2 linked regions of the Rosistilla oblonga genome follow. The protein of the gene in region 1 binds, or shares a complex with, the protein of each later gene. Links are inferred from orthologs where the notes say so. Each region holds a gene or a part of one and is shown in the gene's direction. Other genes may lie near its edges.

The links. Proteins that work in one complex are often made in the same cells at the same time.
Region 2: the proteins of hisH (region 1) and hisF are in contact, whole or in part, in a crystal structure (PDB 6RU0), measured with the Thermotoga maritima proteins. The link is inferred for Rosistilla oblonga from one-to-one orthologs. Residues at the interface, in WP_004080484.1 of Thermotoga maritima: Asn15, Arg18, Arg22, Arg117, Leu118, Pro119, His120, Met121, Gly122, Trp123, Asn124, Asn134, Gly135, Tyr136, Tyr138, Val140, Tyr158, Glu180, Lys181, Ser182, Ser183, Lys184, Ile185; in WP_004080486.1 of Thermotoga maritima: Met1, Leu2, Ala3, Arg5, Ser40, Glu41, Asp45, Glu46, Ala70, Glu71, Ile73, Asp74, Ile75, Pro76, Phe77, Asp98, Lys99, Ser122, Gln123, Glu161, Thr195, Leu196, Asn247, Arg249, Glu251.

What each region holds. Positions count from the first base shown.
Region 1 is NZ_CP036292.1:5,298,899-5,303,085, reverse strand. Bases 589-3,435 are described here. They hold hisH (imidazole glycerol phosphate synthase subunit HisH), read left to right. Parts: upstream 589-1,625; coding sequence 1,626-2,246; downstream 2,247-3,435. Other genes in these bases: CA51_RS18745 (tetratricopeptide repeat protein), read right to left, coding at 3,160-3,435; CA51_RS18755 (c-type heme family protein), read right to left, coding at 757-1,299; CA51_RS18760 (NADPH-dependent assimilatory sulfite reductase hemoprotein subunit), read right to left, coding at 589-614. Also shown: more of CA51_RS18760, read right to left, coding at 1-588; more of CA51_RS18745, read right to left, coding at 3,436-4,187. UniProt on the Escherichia coli protein: IGPS catalyzes the conversion of PRFAR and glutamine to IGP, AICAR and glutamate. The HisH subunit catalyzes the hydrolysis of glutamine to glutamate and ammonia as part of the synthesis of IGP and AICAR.
Region 2 is NZ_CP036292.1:2,402,299-2,406,041, forward strand. Bases 632-3,471 are described here. They hold hisF (imidazole glycerol phosphate synthase subunit HisF), read left to right. Parts: upstream 632-1,578; coding sequence 1,579-2,364; downstream 2,365-3,471. Other genes in these bases: CA51_RS08540 (cadherin domain-containing protein), read left to right, coding at 632-1,332; CA51_RS08550 (type IV pilus twitching motility protein PilT), read left to right, coding at 2,504-3,471. In the rest of the region: more of CA51_RS08540, read left to right, coding at 1-631; more of CA51_RS08550, read left to right, coding at 3,472-3,643.

The sequences.
Region 1 (4,187 bases):
TCGGGTTCATCCGGCGGGCCGACGACCTGCTGGCGTTCACCCGACTGCGGATCCTTGATCCAGATTTCATGATAGGCTTGCGTCTTTGGCCGCACGTGGACAGCGATCTCGTCGGCGATTTCCTGCAAGCGATCGCGGAGCCCGTTGTGGCGCAGCGGTGCCGGGCAACAGCAGACGTTGCGCGTCACGTCGCCGCAAGCCGATTGCGTGGAGAGCTTGATCTCATTGATGCGATGAATCGTGCTCCAGAGATTGGCTTTCACCACCCCGTGCAACTGGATGCTCTGTCGCGTCGTGATCCGGATCGTTCCATTGCCCAGTTCATCGGCGATGTCCAGTTCCCCGAGAAACTGTGCGGCGGTGATCTTGCCGCCGGGGATGCGATTGCGAACCATGAAGGAATAGGCTTTGCCAAGCCCTTCTTTTCGGCGAGGCGTTCGCAGGTCGCGGTCGTCCTGTTGGTAGGTGCCGTGAAATTTCAGCAGCTTGGTTGTGGCATCGGCAACATGGTCGGTAGCGGCATCGGCCAATTCGTCGGCGATCGAACCACGCAACCCACAACTAGCCTCTTTGATCACTTCGACTTTTGATTTTTTTGGCTCCGGTTCCGACATGTGTCGTGTTCCTCGTTGTGGGTGTGGCGGTGGAATGTCTCGTTGTTGTCGAGTTGATGGAAAGACGCTCCGGGGAAAACGAAGCGTCTGGTTGTTGCCGCGTCGCGGTATCGCAAGCGGCATTGCCTGAGTGGTTGCCGAACTATTGGATCGGCACGGTGTAGCTGATCGCTCCGATCGGTTCGCCTGGTTTGGCGTCAGCGTAATGCGCGTGGCACATTACACATTTTTGCATCACCACGGGGACGGGAGTCAACGCGCGCAGATAATGTTTGCCGTCGCGGACGACCACTTGATCGACAGTCTTCGCACCCGCTTTCAATTTCTTGATACCCGATTTTTCAAAGTCGTCTTTGGCGACGTTGTCCGAATCGTAGGGATCGCCGGTGGCGTCGATCAAGCGGATCGTATTGTCGCTCCCCTCGGAGATGTTTTTGAACAGCAGGACTGCGGCGCTTCCGGCGGCAAAGTCGTCATCGTCGTTGACGTATTTGTCGGTCACCAAAACGATCGTTTGCTTGAAGATGTTGTCGAGCGTTTGCACGGTCTGCCGCGACCGCTGAACCGCTTTCGCGTTGGGTGCCGGGTCCTGAGCCGGTGCGGTGGGGGAGGTGATCACCTGAAAACTACCAATCGCAGCGACGGCCAGTGTCGCCAGACGGACTTTAAGTGAGATTCGTTTCATTCCAGAGTCTCCTGTTCGCAGAAAGGGGAGCAAGGTTCGCATCGATCGCTAAAGATGCATGTTTGGTGCAGCTTTTGTAGGTCTTCTGGGGAACGATGTCAACTGTGACAATTCGTCCGTTGTTGGACGCTGTCGGATGGGATACCCGCCACAGCGCAGCCGCCATCGCAAAGCGACCAGTGCCGTTGGTGAGAGAGCTTGCAGCGTTGGGCCACCGCGAACCAACCCTTCGCGAATGTCGTCTATCGGGTTAAAATCGCCGAGCAACGCGGCACAGGCCCGAAATCAACGCATCCGTCAAACGAAACTCCACCGGCCAAGTCATCATGATCACGATTGTCGATTACCAAATGGGCAACCTCCGCAGCGTCAGTAAGGCGATCCAACGCGTGGGGGAAGAGACGCTGATCACGTCGGACCCGGGCGAGATCGCGTCGGCGGAGAAGTTGATTCTGCCGGGCGTCGGCGGTTTTAAAGATGCGATCGCAGAACTGAATCGTCGCGACCTAGCCAATCCGATCCGCGATTTCATCGATTCGGGACGCCCCTTTCTCGGAATCTGTCTGGGGCTGCAGATGCTGTTCGACAGTAGCGAAGAAGGGGGACAGCACGAGGGGCTGGGAATCATTCCCGGAGAAGTCGTTCGCTTTCCCGCCGACCCCGCGTTGAAGGTGCCGCACATGGGCTGGAACCAGGTTCAGATCACGCAACCGACGCCGCTGATGCAGGGGATCGAGCCAGGGACGCACTTCTACTTCGTTCACTCCTATTACGTCAAACCAACCGATCGCAGCGTCGTTGCGATCGAAGCCGACTACGGGGCTCCCTTCTGTGCAGCGATCTGGCGTAACAATCTGCACGCGACTCAGTTCCACCCGGAAAAGAGCCAAGGCAACGGGATGAAGTTGCTGAAGAACTTCGTCTCGGTGGATGCGCCCGGCGAGTGAAGTTTGTCGTTCTTCACCCTCCGCCAGACGCAGTTTGAAGGAGAGAGTCGAACGAGCGCAGCGTTGTTCGGGGAGGCTTTGCGTGAGATCGACTTCTGCGTCTTTGACTCACGGACAGCCCTCCCCGAAAAACTTGCTCGGCGCTCGTTTTTCGACCCTCCCGGCGTTGCCGGGCGGGTGAAGTTGCGCGTTCTTCACCCTCCGCCAGACGCAGTTTGAAGGAGAGGGTCGAACGAGCGCAGCGTTGTTCGGGGAGGCTTTGCGTGGGATCGACTTCGGCGTCTTTGACTCACGGACAGCCCTCCCCGAAAAACTTGCTCGGCGCTCGTTTTTCGACCCTCCCGGCGTTGCCAGGCGGGTGAAGTTGCGCGTTCTTCACCCTCCGCCAGACGCAGTTTGAAGGAGAGGGTCGGACGAGCGCAGCGTTGATCGGGGAGGCTTTGCGTGAGATCGACTTCGGCGACTTTGACTCACGGACAGCCCTCCCCGAAAAACTTGCTCGGCGCTCGTTTTTCGACCCTCCCGGCGTTGCCGGACGGGTGAAGTTGCGCGTTCTTCACCCTCCCCAAACGCAGTTTGAAGGAGAGGGTCGGACGAGCGCAGCGTTGTTCGGGGAGGCTTTGCGTGAGATCGACTTCTGCGTCTTTGACTCACGGACAGCCCTCCCCGAAAAACTTGCTCGGCGCTCGTTTTTCGACCTTTGCGGCGTTGCCGGGCGGGTGAAGTTGCGCGTTCTTCACCCTCCCCAAACGCAGTTTGCGGGGGAGGGTCGAACGAGCGCTGCGTTGTTCGGGGAGGAGAGTCCACGGTGTAAAACTGTGACGGTGTGATCTTGTGATGTGCCCTCGTCAGAAAGCTCGCTCAACGTAGCTTCCAACCCTGGCTGGTTTCGTCCGACGGGTGCACCGCTGTCTTAATTGCCACCGCGAAAACGTTTCAGTTGTTCGTGCAGATGGTAGTCGTCGGGCACATCGATCAGGCAATTCTCTTCGATTTGGATCGCTTGTTCGACTTCGCCCATCCGAAACAGGACTTCGGCGAGCGTGTCGCGATACGAATAAGACTCTGGAAATTCGGAGACCGCCGACATCGACAGTTCCAACGCGCGGTCCAGGTGGCGATTGTGAATCGCCGCGACCCAAGCGATGTTGTTCGCCATGTTGGCGTTCTGCGGGAATTGGGTCAGATGAGCATCCGCTCTTGTGAAAATCTTGTCCAGGGTTTGGTCGGCGAATTGGATGTGGCCTTGTTCACGCAGCTGCAGCAACTGTTGCTCGGCGAAATCGATGTTCGCGGGGCTGGCTCGCAGCGCCTGATCCATCAGTTGATTCGCTTTGTCGATGTCTTGATCCAGGATCGCTTGCCGGGCGGCAGCTTGGTAGTGATCGAACACGATCCCTTCGTAGGAGCCCATGTCACGCAACATCGTGTTGCTTAACGTACGGTCCAGTAGACGCAGGTTGAGATTGGCGATCTCCTGAGGCGATTGGTTGTCTTCCAGTCCCAACAGGAATCGGATCGCGCGGTAGTGATACGAACCGGCAGAATTCTCTGGCGTGTCGCGAATGACTTTGTTGGCAAATCGCTTGGCATTGGCCACGTCGTCGAACTGGCTGTAAGCGATCGCGATATCGAAGTATTGGCCGGCATCGAGAGCCAGCATGTCGAGCCTCTTGGCGATCTGTTGAGCTTCATCCTCCCAGCCGACCAGTTGCCGCGACTTCGACAAACCGACAAGCGTCTCGGGATGGTTGGGGAAACGTTCCCAGACGTTTTGGTAGAGGTCGGCTGCGGCGCGGACGTTGCCCTGTTGAAACAGACGCCAGGCGAGAGCGATCGCGGCATCGTAGTCGTTATGTTGCGCGGCGAGTTCAAAAAACGTAGTCGACCAATCGTCGCGAGCGTACGTTTGGAAGAACTGAGCAATCTCGCGGCACAACA
Region 2 (3,743 bases), 2.9 Mb from region 1 along the record:
AACACATCTCCCGGCACGATCGTAACGGCGGTAACCGCGATCGATCCCGAAGGCGCACCGGTGACGATCACTCAGCGTGGCGACAATTCGAACTTTGTCTTCGACCCGACAACTAACCAGGTTAAAGTCGCCGACGGTGCAAACATCGACTTTGAATCCGCCACCAGCTACCAGGTGCAACTTCGCTTCGCAGACGCCTCCTTCCCACCTCGCGTCACCAACCTCGTGATCCCCATCGACGTTCGGGACGCCCCCGAATCGCCATCGATTATGACGGAATCATTGGCGGTTCCGGAAAACGTTTCCAGTGGGCCGTTGGATTTGCAAATCGCGGTGTCGGATCCGGACCTCAACGATTCGCTGCTGCTGGAGATCGACGGCGGCGACGGAGCCACGATCTTCGGAATCGACCAACAGACCGGCGCGTTGTCCCTGTTGCCCGACGCATCGCTCGACTACGAAGCTGGCCCGACCGATTACGCATTGCAAATCAAAGTCACCGACAGCAAGGGGCTGACCGACGAAGCGACGATCCAGGTCGCGGTGTTGGATGTCAACGAACCGCCGACAATCAGAGAACCGTTTGCGAATCTACATTTGCATGCCGGCCGTCGGTTCTGCTTTACCTTTGAAGACAGTCTCTTTTCGGATCCCGATGCCGACACCGAATTGGAAGTCGCCGTCACGACCAGCAGCAACGTGATGCCCGGTTGGATGAGCTACGACAGCCAGACGCGAACGCTGCGAGGGACGCCGCAAGCGAGCGACGTCGAGCAGTTGTCGATGGTCGTTCGCGTCAACGATTCGGCGCCGACACCGCTAGCAGCAACGACAGCCTTCACGATCTCGGTGCTCAATTCGGACAACGGCGATTTATACACATCCCATTGTTCTGCGCCTTGGCAAAACCAAACCGATCGCTTTGATGTCAACAACAACGGCAACGTCGCGCCGATCGATGCGATCATCATCCTGAATTTCTTAAACCGCCATGGAGCTCAAGTCGTCCCCGCCGAAGATCCGCTGGGGCGTTATCTGGATGTCGATGGCGACAACACGATCCGGCCGATCGATGCGCTGCAGGTGCTCAACCACCTCCACGCCTCCAGTGTGAGCATCGATCGCGAAAGCGCCGCCGAGGAATCCGAAGCATCGATCGCGACCGATCTGGCTGTAATCCAAATGACCGCCGACAGCTCGAGCGACAGCGGTCTCGCGGCGGGCTTCGTCGGCTTGCCCTCGTCGCTCGATGGCATTCACGACGACGACTCCGACGATGAAGATCGCGATACCGCGGTCGATCAATCGCTGCTAGCGTTGCTCTGGGAATAATGTCGCTGCTACCGTGACGCACGGTCGTCATCGCGGGGCGACTCCAACGCCTGGGGCCTCCAATCCCAACCGGTTCGCAGCAGATCGCGGGGTTCAGCCCCGGCCGGACGGATGATCCGGGCGGGAATTGCTTCGCCGCAGCTGCTGAACTACCCTGGCCTCAAATCACACCGTCTCGCTTGCAAATGGCGGTTGGCGTATGATCGGATGCGTATCCCCAAACCAAGCGGAGTTCTCCAGAACATCATGCTCGCAAAACGTGTTATCCCCTGTCTGGACGTCAGTTTAGGTCGCGTCGTCAAAGGGACGAATTTTGTCAACCTTCGCGACGCCGGCGATCCGGTCGAAGTCGCGGCGCGTTACGAACGCGAAGGGGCCGACGAATTGGTCTTCCTGGACATCACCGCCAGCCACGAAGAGCGGGACATCATCATCGATGTCGTGCAACGCACGGCCGAACAGATCTTCATGCCTTTGACCGTCGGCGGCGGAATTCGCAGCCTCGAAGACATCCGCGCGCTGTTGAGCGCCGGTGCCGACAAGGTCTCGATCAATTCAGCCGCCTGCAAGGATCCCGAATTGGTCCGCGCGGCAGCCGATCGATTTGGCAGCCAATGCATCGTCGTGAACATCGATCCCAAGCGGGTCGTCGTCGATGGAGAGACAAAATTCGAAGTCTTCATCAACGGCGGCCGCAAACCGACAGGGCTGCAAGCTGTCGCCTGGGCTCAAGAAGTTCAGCGGCTTGGCGCCGGCGAGATCGTACTGACTAGCATGGACGCCGACGGAACCTGCGACGGATACGACTTGGAAATCACCGCAGCGGTCAGCAACGCGGTTTCGATCCCGGTGGTTGCTAGCGGCGGGGCGGGGAAACCGGAGCACTTGGCCGACGCAATCGAAATCGGCCGCGCCGATGCAGCCCTTGCGGCCAGCATCTTCCACTTCGGACAGTTTACAATTGAAGAGACCAAACGCGTGATGGCGGACCGTGGAATTCCTGTTCGACTGGGATCGGGTGTCTGCCGATAAAAGAGATCATCGGGACGTGACCGCCGCCCATTGTTAGACCTCAAGACGAAAGCAGACGACGATGAAGCCAAAGACAGCTGAAAAGCCCGCGATCCCCGCTCCCGATCCTTCGATCTCGCCCGAGGCGCAACGCACCGCGATGATGGCTCGGTTGAAATCGAGCCTGTTGCAAGAGAAAAAAGAGCTGCCGGTCGACAAGATCTTCCGCGCCTTGGTCAAGCTGGAAGGCTCCGATCTTCACTTGAAAGTCGGCCAACCACCGATGGTCCGCGTCGGTGGCGAACTGAAGCCGCTGAATCGTGGCCCGATCGACACCGAAGAGATGGTCGATCTGTTGCTGCCGATGATGGATCAACGCAATCTGATGATCTTCGAAGAGGAGGGCGGGGCCGACTTTTCGTATCAATGCGAAGTCGATGGCGTTCGCTGGCGTTTCCGTATCAACATGCTCAAATCGCTCGGCAACATGGGCCTTGTCGCGCGACGTATCAGCAATTTCATCCCCGACTTTCGTGGGCTCTTCCTCCCCGAATCGATCGAAAAATTGTGCCACTACGAACAGGGCATGGTGCTGTTGGCGGGAGTCACCGGTTCGGGAAAAAGTACGACAATCGGTTCGATGCTGAACTACATCAACAGCATCTATCGCAAGCACATCCTGACGCTCGAAGACCCGATCGAGTTTATCTTCACCGAGGATAAGAGCCTGATCAACCAGCGGGAGATCGGCCAGGACGTCCTCGATTTTAGCATCGGTATGAAACACGCGGTGCGTGAAGATCCCGACATCATCCTGGTCGGCGAGCTTCGCGACGAAGAGACCTTTATGACGGCGATCCACGCCGCCGAGACCGGTCACTTGGTCTTCGGAACGATTCACGCGGCGAGTGCGTCGACCTGCATCGGTCGTATTCTCGACCTCTTCCCCGAATCGTTGCACGGCGCGATCCGTTCGGCGATCGCCTTTAATATGAAGGGGATCGTCGCCCAGAAATTGCTCCGCAGCATCAAACCGGGCGTCTCCCGCGTGCCGACTTGCGAAGTCATGACCTTCACGCCGATGATCACCAAATTGATCCTCGAAGGGCACGACAGCAAGCTGCCCGATGCGATTCGGATCGGTGCCGAGGACGGCATGCAGGACTTTACGATGAGTCTGAAGCAGTTGATCGACGACGAATTGATCGACCGCCCAACCGCCTTCGCCGTCGCTCCCAACAAAGACGCCCTCAAGATGGCGCTCAAGGGAATCGACGTCAAAGCCCCCGGCATCATCTGATCCCGGCAACGTTGGAGTAGAGCCTTCAGGCGACCTCGACATCGCGTTGGAGTCGAGCCTTCAAGCGAAGGCTCAGCATCGCATCGATCGCCTAAAGGCT